3 regions of the Staphylococcus kloosii genome follow, and region 1 is predicted to be linked to each of the others. Evidence: predicted binding sites of a transcription regulator. Region 1 holds the regulator's gene; each other region holds the start of a gene.
What was found. The regulator Rex, encoded in region 1, represses fermentation and respiration genes when NADH is low (regulators of the CRP and FNR family bind a similar motif). The targets are predictions, from matches to a motif close to TTGTGAAATATTTCACAA.
Positions count from the first base shown of each region.

Region 2: the regulator Rex is predicted to act here: its motif matches at 1,609-1,626, upstream of qoxA (cytochrome aa3 quinol oxidase subunit II).
Region 3: the regulator Rex is predicted to act here: its motif matches at 1,040-1,057, upstream of C7J89_RS07455 (citrate synthase).

Region 1 is NZ_CP027846.1:1,174,135-1,179,290, forward strand. Features, by position in the region: gene C7J89_RS05735 (ABC-F family ATP-binding cassette domain-containing protein) at 117-2,045, opposite strand; gene C7J89_RS05740 (redox-sensing transcriptional repressor Rex) at 2,201-2,842, shown strand; gene C7J89_RS05745 (YeeE/YedE family protein) at 3,078-4,172, shown strand; gene C7J89_RS05750 (sulfurtransferase TusA family protein) at 4,191-4,415, shown strand; gene C7J89_RS05755 (sucrose-6-phosphate hydrolase) at 4,775-5,156, shown strand, end outside.
Region 2 is NZ_CP027846.1:2,104,748-2,109,903, forward strand. Features, by position in the region: gene folD (bifunctional methylenetetrahydrofolate dehydrogenase/methenyltetrahydrofolate cyclohydrolase FolD) at 1-789, shown strand, start outside; gene C7J89_RS10415 (immunoglobulin-like domain-containing protein) at 1,214-1,531, shown strand; gene qoxA (cytochrome aa3 quinol oxidase subunit II) at 1,795-2,916, shown strand; gene qoxB (cytochrome aa3 quinol oxidase subunit I) at 2,916-4,904, shown strand; gene qoxC (cytochrome aa3 quinol oxidase subunit III) at 4,894-5,156, shown strand, end outside.
Region 3 is NZ_CP027846.1:1,491,653-1,496,808, forward strand. Features, by position in the region: gene C7J89_RS07450 (amino acid permease) at 1-841, opposite strand, end outside; gene C7J89_RS07455 (citrate synthase) at 1,190-2,308, shown strand; gene icd (NADP-dependent isocitrate dehydrogenase) at 2,354-3,622, shown strand; gene C7J89_RS07465 (response regulator transcription factor) at 3,832-4,542, shown strand; gene pnpS (two-component system histidine kinase PnpS) at 4,542-5,156, shown strand, end outside.

The sequences.
Region 1 (5,156 bases):
ATAACTTTGTGGATAGCCTTTATTAACGTAATTAAGATGTGAATAAAAAAGTTAATAAAAAAAGGAGGGCAAATGAGTTATTTCATTTGCGCCCCTTTTTTTAAATGCACTATAAGTTAAGATTCCTGTAAATCTTCCCATTCAGTCATAGCATGTTCTAATTTTTGTTCGGTTTTTTCTTTTTCAAGTGCGAGTTCATTTGATTTTGATGGATCATTGTATATTTCTGGTGATAGTAACTGTTCTTCTATTTCAGTGATTTTATTTTCGTAAGTTTCTATATCGCTCTCATATTGAGCTATTTTACGCTCTCTTTGACGTTGTTCTTTTTTCTGTTCTTTTTGAGAGAGATATGAATTAGTATTGTTGTTTTCTTCAAACGATGGATTTTGTGTTTCTTCAAGATTTGCTTGTTGCGCTGCTAGTGCATGTTGTTCGGCGATTTTATCTAAATAATACTGATAGTCACCGATATACAAGCTGCCGCCTGAACGATCTAAATCAAATATTTTATTAGCTAATTGATTAATAAAGTAACGATCATGTGACACGAAAATAATTGTGCCATCAAAATCTTGTAGCGCTTGTTCTAACATTTCTTTCGAATCAATATCAAGGTGGTTGGTAGGTTCGTCTAGTATTAATACGTTATTGCGTTCTAACATTAATAATGCAAGTTGAAGCCTTGCTTTTTCGCCACCTGATAAATCGTTAATAATTTTCTTAACATCTTCTTGTACAAATAAGAAACGGCCAAGAACGGCTCTAATGTCCTTTTCATTCATAGTCGAGTATTGATCCCATACATAATCGAGAATTGTTTTAGTAGACTTGAATTCGGCTTGCTTTTGATCATAGTAACCAACTTTTAAATTGGCTCCAGTCGTAATATCCCCAGCTAGTGCATGTTGCTTTTCAGCGATTGTTTTAATAAGTGTTGATTTACCTATACCATTTGGGCCAATTATTGCGATATGATCACCCTTAGTTACTTCTAATGAAATAGGTTCAGTTATAGGTTCTTCATAACCAATTTCTAATTGTTTAATATGAAATACATCATTACCAGTGTTGCGATCAAAATCAAAAGTAATATTGGCGCTGCGCGCATCAATAAGTGGTTTATCAATTGTTTGCATTTTTTCTAAAGTCTTGCGCCTACTTTTGGCCATACCCGAAGTAGAGGCTCTAGCAATATTTTTATCGACAAATGTTTCAAGTTTTTTAATCTCTGCTTGTTGTTTTTCGTATTCTTGCATTCGTTTTGCATAATATTTGTCACGTTGTTCGATAAATTGAGCATAGTTTCCTTGATAATGTTGTACATCACCTAAGGCTACATCATAAATTTGATTAACAATTTTATCTAAGAAATATCTGTCGTGACTGATAATGACGATAGCGCCCTTAAAGTAATTTAAATAACCCTCTAACCATTCTGTCGTTTCCATATCAAGATGGTTGGTAGGCTCATCTAATAACAGTAAATCTGGTTCACTAAGTAACATTTGAGCTAATGATAAACGCGTCTTTTGACCACCACTAAAATCATTAATAGGACGATCAAAATCCGCTTCCTCAAAGTTTAAACCATGCAATACAGTTTTTATTTTACTTTCATATTGATAACCTTCTAGTTGTTCAAATTGGTTAGATAGGCTTTCGTACTTTTCGAGATGCTCTTTATAGTCATCACTATCAAAATCATCTGCATGTTGAGCCAACCAATCAGTTTCATTATTCATTTGTTGTCCAAGTTTTTTTATATGTTCAAATGGTTTCGACATTTCTTGAATAACTGTTGAAGTTGTATTTAATGTCATTTGTTGCGTTAAATAACCTAATTTTAAATTTTTGATTTTTGAAATATGTCCATCATCATATCCTTCAACACCAGCAATTATTTTCATTAATGTCGATTTGCCGGCACCATTTCTACCAACAATACCGATACGTTCACCGGTTTTAATTTCTACATTTACATCGTTAAAAATGTCTTCACCATCGAAAGATTTTGATATATCGTTTAGTTGTAATAATATCATGTTTTGTGCACCTCACTAATAGTTCTATTTTACCGTATATAGGTGTTAGATAAAACTACGATTGTTTATTTTTCTATTTTATTCATGTATAATATTGTGGTAATTGATTACATTTATAACTTTGTATATTTTCGTATTAATAGGGGGACTTAATTTTGGCGCATCAAAGTGATAAAATTCCTCGTGCTACATTAAAGCGTTTACCTTTATATTATAGATTTGTGAATACTTTAAAATCAAAAGGCATAGATAGAGTGAATTCAAAAACGATTAGTGAGGGTCTAAATATAGATTCAGCTACTATTCGTCGTGATTTTTCATATTTTGGAGAATTAGGTAAAAAAGGATACGGTTACAACATAGATAGTTTGTTGAACTTCTTTAAACATGAAATAAACGAAAATAATGAAATAAAAATTGCCATCGTTGGAGTTGGTAATTTGGGGAAAGCATTATTAAATTTTAATTTTTCTATTCATGATGAAATGACAATAACAGAAGCCTTCGATATACGTGAAGATGTTATAGGCACTAAAGTTGGCAATGTTAAGGTTAAGCATTATAACGATATAGCAACTATATTAAAAGAAGAAGAAATCGATGTTGTTATTCTTACTACAAATGAAAATGCAGCGCAACAAGTAACGGATCAATTAGTACAAACAGGTGTGAAAGGTATATTGAATTTCACGCCGACAAGAGTTCATACCCCAGGAGACGTACAAGTCCATCATATTGACCTAGGCATAGAATTACAGTCTTTATTATTCTTTATGCGCAACTACGGGGACAAATAAACAGTTAAGTTACCTTATGAGATAATGTCTGCCAGATACTATCTCATAAGGTAACTTTTTTAATTTTAAAACTTTTGCTTATTAAATAACTGTTCAAAAGATTTAAATTATGCAATTGCTACGTATAAAAAAATCTCGATTACAATATTATTACAAATTATCAAATGCTCTTGAAAAGACGAATGAAATCTAATATTATTATTCTTATTAATTTAATCGGAAAAGAGGGATTTATTTGGTGTGGTTAGTAATTAGTGGACTCATCGTTGGAGCGTTATTAGGTTTTGTTATGCAACGTACACGCTTCTGTTTAGCAGGCGGTTTCCGAGATATGTATATTCAGAAAAGTAATAAAATGTTTTATGCTTTATTAATAGCTATATCTGTACAAAGTATTGGATTACTTGTCTTAACATCTACAGGCGTCGTTACAATACCTACAGAATCATACCCTATCATTGGGACAGTTATCGGATCATTTATTTTTGGTATAGGGATGATTTTATCAGGAGGATGTGCAACGGGTACTTGGTATCGTGCCGGTGAAGGTTTAATAGGTAGTTGGATTGCATTAGTGTTATATGGTTTCACTGCTGCAGTTACAAAATTCGGCTTGCTTTTACCTGTAATGGATAAAGTTAATAAACCGACAAATGTTAATGCAAGTATGGCACAAACGACAGGTATTCCTATGTGGGTTTGGGTTTTATTATTGGTGATTGTAACTGTATTTTTCGTAACTAAAACATTACGCAAGCCAAAAGTTGCTGTACCAACTTTAAAACGTAAATTTACAGGCATACGTTACTACTTATTTGAGAAAAAATATCATCCTTTCGTTGCAGCTATCGTAGTTGGTTTAATTGCTTTATTAGCATGGCCAGCAAGTGAAGCAACAGGTCGAATGGACGGCTTAGGTATTACTACACCTTCAGCTAACTTAGTTCAATTTTTAATTAGTGGTGACGTTAAACTATTAGACTGGGGCGTATTTTTAGTCTTAGGTATCTTTTTAGGTTCTTATGTTGCTGCTAAAGGATCAAGAGAATTCAAATGGAGATTACCAGATAAAAAGACAATTAGAAATAGCGTATTTGGTGGTATGTGCATGGGCTTTGGTGCATCTGTAGCAGGAGGTTGTTCAATCGGTAACGGTTTAGTATCAACTGCCACAATGTCATGGCAAGGTTGGATTGCCTTAGCTTCAATGATTTTAGGTGCATGGTTTATGAGTTACTTTATCTTTATTAGACCTATGAAAAAAGCTCAAAAAGAACAAAGCACTTCAGCAAATAGTGCGCATTTAAGTGGTCAAACACAAACAACATAATAGGGAGGAAAATAAATTATGGTATATGAATTAGGAACTGTAGGAATGGTATGTCCATTCCCATTAATAGAAGCTCAGAAAAAAATGGTAACTTTAGATAATGGAGACGAATTAAAGATTGATTTTGACTGCACGCAAGCAACTGAAGCTATCCCTAACTGGGCAGCTGAACAAGGATATCCAGTGACAAACTATGAACAGTTAGATGATGCATCTTGGACTATCACAATTCAAAAAGCATAAGCAATATTAACTCGGCTATTGTATAATAGCCGAGTTTTTTGTATCTATGTATGTCTTTAACCCCAGCAAGATGATACACTATAAATTAAAAGTTTACATATTCAAACGTCATAGCTAAGTCGTTTAAATGTAAAAAATTTTGTCTTTTACAACAATATCAATTTATCGAATGATATTATATATATTGTCGATAACTGAAGCTAGCGTAAAACATAAAATTTATAAGTGAATAATATATACATATGAGTTGATACATTTATTGTAGACCAATCACTAGAGTGGCCATATTTTTAATATAGGTCAGTTCACTTATGAATGCTGAAATAACGATAATACAGTTTTGAGGAGGCATGCTTACCATGCGTGAGTGGACAAGAGACGAGCGCTATCAACGTTTTGAGGAAGTACCTCAAGATAAGTTAGAAGCATTAAGAGCTCAAGTACAACATTCTAACTATAAACAAGTTTTTCATATTCAACCAGAATCAGGATTATTAAATGATCCGAATGGTTTAATTTACTTTAATGGTGAATACCATATATCACATCAATGGTTTCCGTTAGGTGCCGTTCACGGTTTAAAATATTGGTACAATTATACGAGTGAAGATTTAGTACATTTTGAACCACATGGCCCAATTTTGAAACCTGACACTAAAAATGATAGCCATGGTGTCTATAGTGGAAGTGCATTTGAATATGACAACCACTTATATTATATGTATACAGGTAATGCACGTG
Region 2 (5,156 bases), 930 kb from region 1:
GAATCATTGAAAGAGCAAGGTTTCACTCCTAAATTATCAGTTATTTTAGTAGGTAATGACGGTGCAAGCCAAAGCTACGTTAATTCTAAAAAGAAAGCTGCAGAAAAACTTGGTATGATTTCAGAAATCGTACATTTAGATGAATCTACTTCTGAAGAAGAAGTATTAAACGAACTAAAGCGTTTAAATGAAGATGATAGTGTTAGTGGGATCTTAGTCCAAGTTCCTTTACCAAAACAAGTTAGTGAACAAAAAATAATCGAGTCAATTAATCCTGATAAAGATGTTGATGGTTTCCATCCGACAAACATTGGTAAACTTTATATAGATGAACAAACTTTTGTACCATGTACACCGTTAGGTATTATGGAATTATTAAGCCACGCTGACATTGAAATCGAAGGTAAAGAAGCAATTATCATTGGCCGTAGCCATATTGTCGGTCAACCTGTTTATAAATTATTACTTCAAAAAAATGCAACTGTTACAATAATGCATTCAAAAACTAAGGACATGCATAGCCATCTTAAAAATGCAGATATTATAGTAAGTGCAGTTGGTCAACCTGGCATCGTATCGAAAGATGATGTGAAGGAAGGCGCAGTAGTAATCGATGTCGGTAATACGCCTGACGAAAATGGAAAATTAAAAGGTGACGTTGATTATGAGGACGTTAAAGAAATAGCTGGTGCAATCACACCGGTACCTGGAGGCGTAGGCCCAATGACTATTACAATGGTACTTAATAACACTTTATTAGCTGAAAAAATGCGTAGAGGGATTAAATAAATCCATCTTTTACTATATAATAGAGTCCAAGATAAAAATTAGTCTGACTTAACGTAAACGTCAATTTCTATTGAAATAATATAGAAATTGACGTTTTTTCTTGTTTTATTTAATTTAATGCATTTAATTTACATTTTCTTAATTCTAAAATACTTTCTCATATAATATAGAAGTTAATTAACATTTATTAATACAGGTACATAAATCTCATCAACTATGTATATAGTTCCCCTACCACTTTTAATAATATTAATTAACCACCTTATTTTGTTAAAAATTTGTTACATGTATTTACTAGATTCTAATTATAAACTAAACTTTACCTTCTAAGATGATTTTAGGACCATAGTACGATGTCTTATATATAAATATAGGCTATAGTTAATTTAAACTTAAGGTCAGTTTTCATACGGAGGTAAACGTCATGAATAAATTATTACAATCATTATCAGCTATCGGCGTATCTGCGACGTTAGTAACGCCTAACTTAAATGCTGAAGCAACAGATAATTCAATGCCAGAAATAAAAGGTGCTAAAGACACAATTGTAAAAAAAGGAAACGACTATAACTTATTAAATGGTGTGCATGCTTTTGATAAAGAAGATGGTGACCTAACAGATAAAATTAAAGTAAATGGTTATGTCGATACAAATAAAGAAGGTAAATATAAAGTAGAATATAAAGTTCAAGATTCAAATGGCGCTGTCGAAAAATCAGTACGCTATATAGAAGTAAAGTAAAATACATAAAACTTGTGGAACACTCTAATTGATAACGTTTATCAATGGAATGACGCCTTTTGTCATGATTCTTTCAATTTTGACGATTTTCACAAAATGTACACATAATTTTAACAAATCTTTCATCCCCCACCAGACGTTGATTCTGTTGGGGTTGTTTTAATTTTACAATAATTTTTTTACCACAAACACTTGTAAATATCGCGGAATATCTTAAAATTGATGGTAAGCCCTACAATTGTAGTATTAGGAGGTCAAAAAAAGTGTCAAAATTTAAGTCTTTGCTTCTACTATTTGGCTCACTAATTTTACTTAGTGGTTGTTCTAATGTAGAAGTTTTAAACCCAAAAGGGCCAATGGCAAGCGACTCGAAGTTTTTGATTATCTATTCAATTATCTTCATGCTCGTAATTATTGCTGTTGTACTTATCATGTTCGCTTTATTCTTAATCAAGTATAGATTAGGTAATAATAAAGAATCTGGTAAGATGCATCACAATTCATTAATCGAAGCAATATGGTTTATTGTTCCAATTATAATTGTTGTTGCCTTAGCAATACCTACGGTCAAATCATTGTACCAATATGAAAAACCACCAGAGAAAAAGGACGACCCACTTGTAGTTTATGCAACAAGTGCTGGTTACAAATGGTTCTTTAGTTATCCAGATGAAAAAATTGAAACTGTTAACCATTTAACAATCCCTAAAGATCGTCCAGTCGTATTTAAACTCCAATCAATGGATATGATGACAAGCTTCTGGATTCCACAACTTGGTGGTCAAAAATACGCTATGACAGGTATGACTATGGATTGGACGTTAACAGCGGATAAAACTGGAACGTTTAGAGGTCGTAACTCAAACTTTAATGGTGAAGGATTTGCTCGACAAACATTCGATGTACATTCTGTAAGCCAAAGCAAGTTTAATGACTGGGTTAAAGATGCTAAGAAGAAAAAAGTATTAGATCAAGATACTTTCGACAAGCAACTTTTACCTACGACTGAAAACAAAAATCTAACTTTCAGTGGTACGCACATGGCATTTGTGGATCCGGCTGCTGATCCTGAGTACGTATTCTACGCTTATAAACGTTATAACTACGTACAAAAAGACCCTAACTTTAATAGTGAAAAACAAATTAAAGAAGACGTCTTAAGCAAACCGGACAAACCAAAACGTAAACCACAAATTACAAATGCTAACTATGAACGTCATGGTATGAAGAAAATGATTTTACGCAACAACCAACCATATAATAGTGAATTCAAAGATAATGAATCACATAATATGGATGAAATGGAAAAAATCTCTAAAGGAGCTAAAGATAAAAAAGCTTCTGAAATTGAGAAAAAAGACCATGAACATGGAGGTGGACATTAATGAATTTTCCATGGGATCAATTACTCGTTCACGGTAACTGGATGATCACAATGGCACAAATTGGTGCCCCATTTATGATTATCGCTTTAGTGGCAGTAATTACGTACTTTAAATTATGGAAATATCTATACAGAGAATGGTTCACATCTATTGACCATAAAAAAATCGGTGCTATGTATATCATCTGTGCTGTACTAATGTTCGTGCGTGGTGGTATTGATGCGTTATTAATTCGTACTCAATTAACATTACCAGACAACAAGTTTTTAGAGTCTAACCACTATAACGAAATCTTTAGTACACATGGTGTTATCATGATTATCTTTATGGCTATGCCATTTATCTTCGGATTATGGAACGTAGTAGTACCATTACAAATTGGTGCTCGAGACGTAGCCTTCCCTGTACTAAACAACGTAAGTTTCTGGTTATTCTTCTCAGGAATGTTACTGTTCAACTTATCATTTATCGTTGGTGGTTCTCCTGCAGCAGGTTGGACTAACTACGCACCTCTCGCAGGTGAGTTCAGTCCAGGACCAGGTGTTAACTACTATCTAGTAGCAATCCAGATTTCTGGTCTTGGTACATTAATGACGGGTATTAACTTCTTCGTTACTATCCTTAGATGTAAAACACCAACAATGAAATTTATGGAAATGCCAATGTTTACTGTGACGACTTTCATCACAGCTTTAATCGTTATTTTGGCTTTCCCAGTATTAACTGTTGCATTAGCATTATTCACAACTGATAGAATCTTTGACACTGCATTCTTCTCAGTTGCGCATGGTGGTATGCCAATGCTTTGGGCAAACTTCTTCTGGGTATGGGGGCACCCTGAGGTTTATATCGTTATCTTGCCGGCATTTGGTGTTTATTCAGAAATAATACCTACATTTGCTCGTAAACGTTTATTCGGCCATCAAAGTATGGTATGGGCTACAGCAGGTATTGCATTCTTAAGTTTCTTAGTTTGGGTTCACCATTTCTTTACTATGGGTAATGGTGCATTAATTAACTCATTCTTCTCAATTACAACTATGATGATTGGTATTCCTACCGGAGTTAAATTATTCAACTGGTTATTCACATTGTATCAAGGTAGAATATCATTCGAATCACCAATGCTTTGGGCATTAGCTTTCATCCCTAACTTCCTATTAGGTGGTGTTACGGGTGTCATGCTAGCAATGGCAGCAGCCGATTACCAATACCATAATACGTACTTCTTAGTGGCACACTTCCACTATACGCTTGTTACTGGTGTTGTATTCGCTTGTCTAGGTGGTTTAATTTACTGGTATCCTAAGATGACTGGTTATAAATTAAACGAAACATTAAACAAATGGTGTTTCTGGTTATTCATGATCGGATTTAACGTTTGTTTCTTACCACAATTCGTACTAGGTTTAGATGGTATGCCACGTCGTCTATACACTTATATGCCAGAAGATGGTTGGTGGTTACTAAACGTAATTTCAACTATCGGTGCCTTATTAATGGCGGTTGGCTTTATGTTCCTAGTAGCAAGTATCGTATACAGTCACTTCACTTCACCACGTGAAGCTACTGGTGACAACTGGGACGGTTTAGGTCGTACTTTAGAATGGTCTACGGCTTCAGCTATGCCTCCTAAATATAACTTTGCTATCACTCCAGATTGGAATGATTATGATACGTTTGTAAACATGAAAGAACATGGTCGTCACTACTTAGACAACCATAATTATTCAGAAATTCACATGCCTAACAACACGCCAGTCGGTTTCTGGATGGGTATCTTCTTAACAATCGGAGGTTTCTTCTTAATCTTCGAAACAATCATTCCAGCTATTATATGCCTATTAGGTGTATTCGGTTGTATGATTTATAGAAGTTTCCAAATCGATCACGGTTATCACATTCATGTATCTGAAATCGAAGAAACTGAAGCTAGACTACGTGAGGCACGTAGAAGAGAAAGGGAGGCTGTAAGTCATGAGTCATGATACAAACACTATTGATTCACGTTCACACGAAGGTAATCTGAATAAACTTGGCTTTTGGATATTCCTTACAGCTGAATTTTCATTGTTCGGTACGTTATTCGCAACGCTATTAACATTACAACATGGCGGTGACTATGCGAACCAAATGACTACTGAACTATTCGAATTACCTTTAGTACTTATTATGACATTTGCATTGTTAATCAGCTCATATACTTGTGGTATTGCCATTTATTATATGAGAAAAGAAAA
Region 3 (5,156 bases), 320 kb from region 1:
CAGCAAAAGGAATACCTATAAGTGCAAATAGTCTAACGAATGGGCTTTCTTCTGGATTTACTTGTGCCCAAGGAACGATAGACATAATAACTGCTAACGATCCGACATAGAAAATAATGATACGAATCGGCACACTGTTGATAGCTCTTGGTATTGTTACTTTAGGATCTTTTGTTTCACCGGCTGTAACACCAATTAATTCGATACCGACGAATGAGAATAATGCCATTTGGAATGACATCATAAAGCCACTTACGCCTTTCGGGAAAATACCATTGTTATATAAATTAGTCAGTGAGGCATGACCAAATTGTGTTTTGTATGCCATGATAATCATGATTGCACCGACAACAATTAAGGCAATAATTGTAACGATTTTAATAATTGCGAACCAAAATTCTAATTCACCAAATAATTTGGCGCTTAATAAATTAAATGACATTAAGATAAGTACACAAAATAGTGCGCTAATCCAATTGGGTATTTGTGGAAACCAAAAACTTATGTATTTGGCAACGGCTGTAACTTCTGCCATACCAGTTATAATCCAGCATAACCAATAAGTCCACCCCGTAACAAAACCTGCAAAAGGTCCTATATATTCATTAGTTACATCTGCGAAAGATTTAAATCCTGTATTGGAAACCAGAATTTCCCCTAAACCTCGCATAAACATAAATAACATAAAACCAATAATGATATAGGTAAGTAAAATGGAAGGACCTGTTAATGCAATCGTTTGTCCTGCTCCCAAGAATAATCCAGTACCAATTGCTCCCCCTATAGCAATTAGTTGAACATGTCGATTACTAAGTTCTCTGTCTAATACTTGTTTTTTCATGTGCATTTCTCCTTTGTTTATCTAGTATCAATTATGCAATTCAATTAAGGATTTTACAACTATTTTTAAAATTTAATATGTAATTTTACAGGTTATAATTCATATTTAGTTATCATATACGATAATTAAATTAAATTCTTAGATAAATTGAAGTAATAGCTTATAAATATTAGAATATAGATATAACAAACAATATATTTGTGAATTATTTAAAGTAGCGATTAGGTTTAATAAATTTCTTATGAGGTTAATAAGAATTATGGCTTTATATATTCACAAATCATCTTTGATTGGATATAATAGTTTTTGTAAGCCATTTCATAACGAAATAGAAAAGGGGAATTAAATATGGCAAACGTACAAAAAGGCTTAGAAGGGGTTCTAGCTGCCGAAACTAAAGTTAGTTCAATCATCGACAGTCAATTAACATATGCGGGCTATGACATAGATGATTTAGCGAATAATGCTGAATTCGAAGAAATAATCTTTTTATTATGGCATTATCGATTACCAAACGCTGAAGAACTTAAAACTTTAAAAGAAAAACTATTAAGTTATATGGAGTTAAATCCTAGAGTGTATAGTCACTTTAAGGAATATGCTACAGATAATGTGCATCCTATGACTGCTTTAAGAACTTCAGTATCTTACATTGCTCACTTTGATCCTAAAGCTGAAGCAGAAGACGATACAGAAACATTAGAGCGAGGTATTCGCATTCAAGCGAAAATCGCTTCATTAGTAACTGCTTTTGCTCGTGTGAGAGAAGGTAAAGATCCAGTTAAACCAAATAAAGACTTAAACTATGCAGGAAACTTCTTGTATATGTTAAGAGGAGAATTACCTACTGACATCGAAGTTGAAGCATTTAACAAAGCGTTAGTATTACATGCTGACCACGAATTTAATGCATCAACATTTACAGCAAGATGTGCTGTATCATCATTATCTGATATGTATTCAGGTATTGTAGCTGCTGTTGGTTCATTAAAAGGACCTTTACACGGCGGGGCAAATGAACGTGTAATGAGCATGTTAGCTGAAGTTAAATCAGAAGATGAAGTTGATGAATATATCGACAACAAAATCAAAAACAAAGAAAAAATCATGGGCTTCGGACACCGTGTTTATAAAGACGGTGACCCAAGAGCGAAGTTCTTAAAAGAAATGAGCAGAAAAATTACAAATGAAACTGGTCAAAGTCAGTTATTTGATATTTCTGTGAAAATTGCAGACAAAATGAAAAAAGAAAAAGGTTTAATTGCAAATGTAGACTTTTTCAGTGCTACTGTATATCACAGTCTTAACATTGAACATGACTTATTCACACCAATTTTTGCTGTAAGTAGAACTTCAGGTTGGATTGCACACATTCTTGAACAATATGAAGATAATAGAATTATGCGTCCAAGAGCTCATTATGTAGGTGAAGTTAACAGAACTTATGTACCAATTGAAGAAAGATAATAAATAATAATTATTATAGACTAAAATATTCGGAGGTTTTTTGAAATGGCAGGAAACAAAATTGTAAAAAACAACGACGGTTTATCAGTACCAAATGAACCAACAATTCCATATATTATTGGTGACGGCATTGGTCCAGACATCTGGAAAGCAGCAAGCAGAGTTATCGATGCTGCCGTAGAAAAAGCTTATAATGGCGAAAAGAAAATTGACTGGAAAGAAGTATTAGCTGGTCAAAAAGCTTACGATGAAACAGGCGAATGGTTACCTAAAGAAACATTAGAAGCAATCGAAGAATATTTAATTGCTATTAAAGGACCTTTAACTACACCAATCGGTGGCGGTATTCGTTCGTTAAACGTAGCTTTACGTCAAGAATTAGACTTATTCACTTGTTTAAGACCAGTTCGTTGGTTCAAAGGTGTACCTTCACCTGTTAAAAGACCAGAAGAAACTGACATGGTTATTTTCCGTGAAAACACAGAAGATATTTATGCTGGTATTGAATTTAAAGAAGGTACTTCAGAAGTTAAAAAAGTTGTTGATTTCTTACAAAACGAAATGGGCGCTAAAAACATTCGCTTCCCAGAAACTTCAGGTATCGGTATTAAACCAGTATCTAAAGAAGGTACTGAACGTTTAGTACGTGCAGCTATCCAATATGCATTAGATAATAACCGTAAATCTGTTACATTAGTACACAAAGGTAACATCATGAAATTTACTGAAGGTGCTTTCAAACAATGGGGTTATGACGTTGCTCATAATGAATTTGCTGACAAAGTATTCACTTGGCAACAATATGACCAAATCGTTGAAGAACAAGGTAAGGACGAAGCTAACGCTGCTCAAGATAAAGCTGAACAAGAAGGCAAAATTATCATCAAAGATTCAATTGCTGATATCTTCTTACAACAAATTCTTACACGTCCAGCAGATCATGATGTAGTTGCTACAATGAACTTGAATGGTGACTATGTATCAGATGCATTAGCAGCACAAGTTGGCGGTATTGGTATCGCTCCAGGAGCTAATATTAACTATGAAAGCGGGCATGCAATTTTCGAAGCTACTCATGGTACTGCTCCTAAATATGCTGACCAAAACAAAGTAAACCCATCTTCTGAAATCTTAAGTGCCGTATTAATGTTAGAACACTTAGGATGGCAAGAAGCTGCAGATAAAATTACTGATTCAATTGAAAAAACAATTGCGTCTAAAGTTGTTACTTATGACTTTGCACGTTTAATGGACGGTGCAGAAGAAGTTTCAACTTCACAATTCGCAGACGAGTTAATTAAAAACTTAAGCTAATAACTGTTTAAGTTAAATAAAAGACTAGTTATAGTTTGTTTTGTGATGAGCACTCCTTGATTATTCAGGGAGTGCTTCTTTTATATTTCAAATTTTTGTAAGAGCAAAATTAAGTAAATGTTAAGATTATGTAAATCAATGTCAATTGTGTTATTTTTATGACTATTTAGGTTATAATTACGATGTAAATATATTAATGGAGGTACGTTATGTCTCAAACAGTACTTGTAGTTGATGACGAACAATCAATTGTAACGTTGCTTAAATATAATTTAGAACAAGCTGGTTACAATATAGAAGTAGCCTATGATGGTGAAGAAGCATTAGCAAAAGTTAATGCAGTAAAACCTGAAGTAGTTGTATTAGATGTTATGTTACCTAAAAAAGATGGTATTGAAGTGTGTAAGCAAATTCGCGCAGATAAAAATTTAGTGCCAATCTTGATGTTGACTGCGAAGGATGATGAGTTTGATCGCGTATTAGGTCTAGAATTAGGCGCAGATGATTATATGACGAAACCATTTTCGCCTAGAGAAGTTGTAGCACGTGTCAAAGCAATCTTGAGACGCTCTGCGATGATAACGGAGTTGAGTGAAAATACTGATAGCTCTGAGGATATTCATATTGGTTCTATTAAAATAAGACCTGACTTTTTTGAAGTTTACCGTAATGGAGAGTTGTTAGAATTAACGCCTAAAGAGTTTGAATTATTATTATATTTAATTGACAGACAAGGTAGAGTAATTACACGCGAACATATGTTAAATTCAGTGTGGAACTATGAATTTGCTGGTGACTCTCGAATTGTTGATGTACATATTAGTCATTTAAGAGATAAATTAGAAGACAATCCTAAACAGCCAAAACTAATTAAAACTGTTCGTGGATTAGGTTACAAATTAGAGAGACCAAAGGTTTAATGTTGAAATTTCATCAACGGTTATTAATTATTTTATGTACAATAACAATCGTAAGTTTTCTTGCCTTAGGATTTATTGTTACACATGTGATTTATACTACAGTAACACAAAATCAACAACAAATTCTTGACCATAAAGCGACGCATTTTGTAAATTTGTTAAATCAAAACAAACAAAATGAGCTAGCTAAGTTAATTAAAAATGAACAATTATCGATTCAGATTAAACAAAAAGGCAAAAAAACATATTCGCGTACTACGAAGGTCCCAATAAATGCTTCTATTTCAAAAATGACTGCTGACACATCTTTGCGCTATGATAAATTTAAAAAGCAACATCGTTACACGTATGAAACTACTAGTAATAACCACACAGTAATCATTAGTGGTGTAAACAATCACTTACATAATTTGCAAATGAAGATATGGTATTACTTGTTATTAACAGGCATTGTCGTATTACTAGTCATGTTTTTAGTAGTTAGAATGATTAACCGTACATATATTATGCCAATAAAAGAAGTGACATACGCAACGCAATTATTAGCGGAAGGGTATTACCACGTAAGGGTTCCGGAAAGTAACGTGAAAGAAACAAAAGAACTATTTGTTACT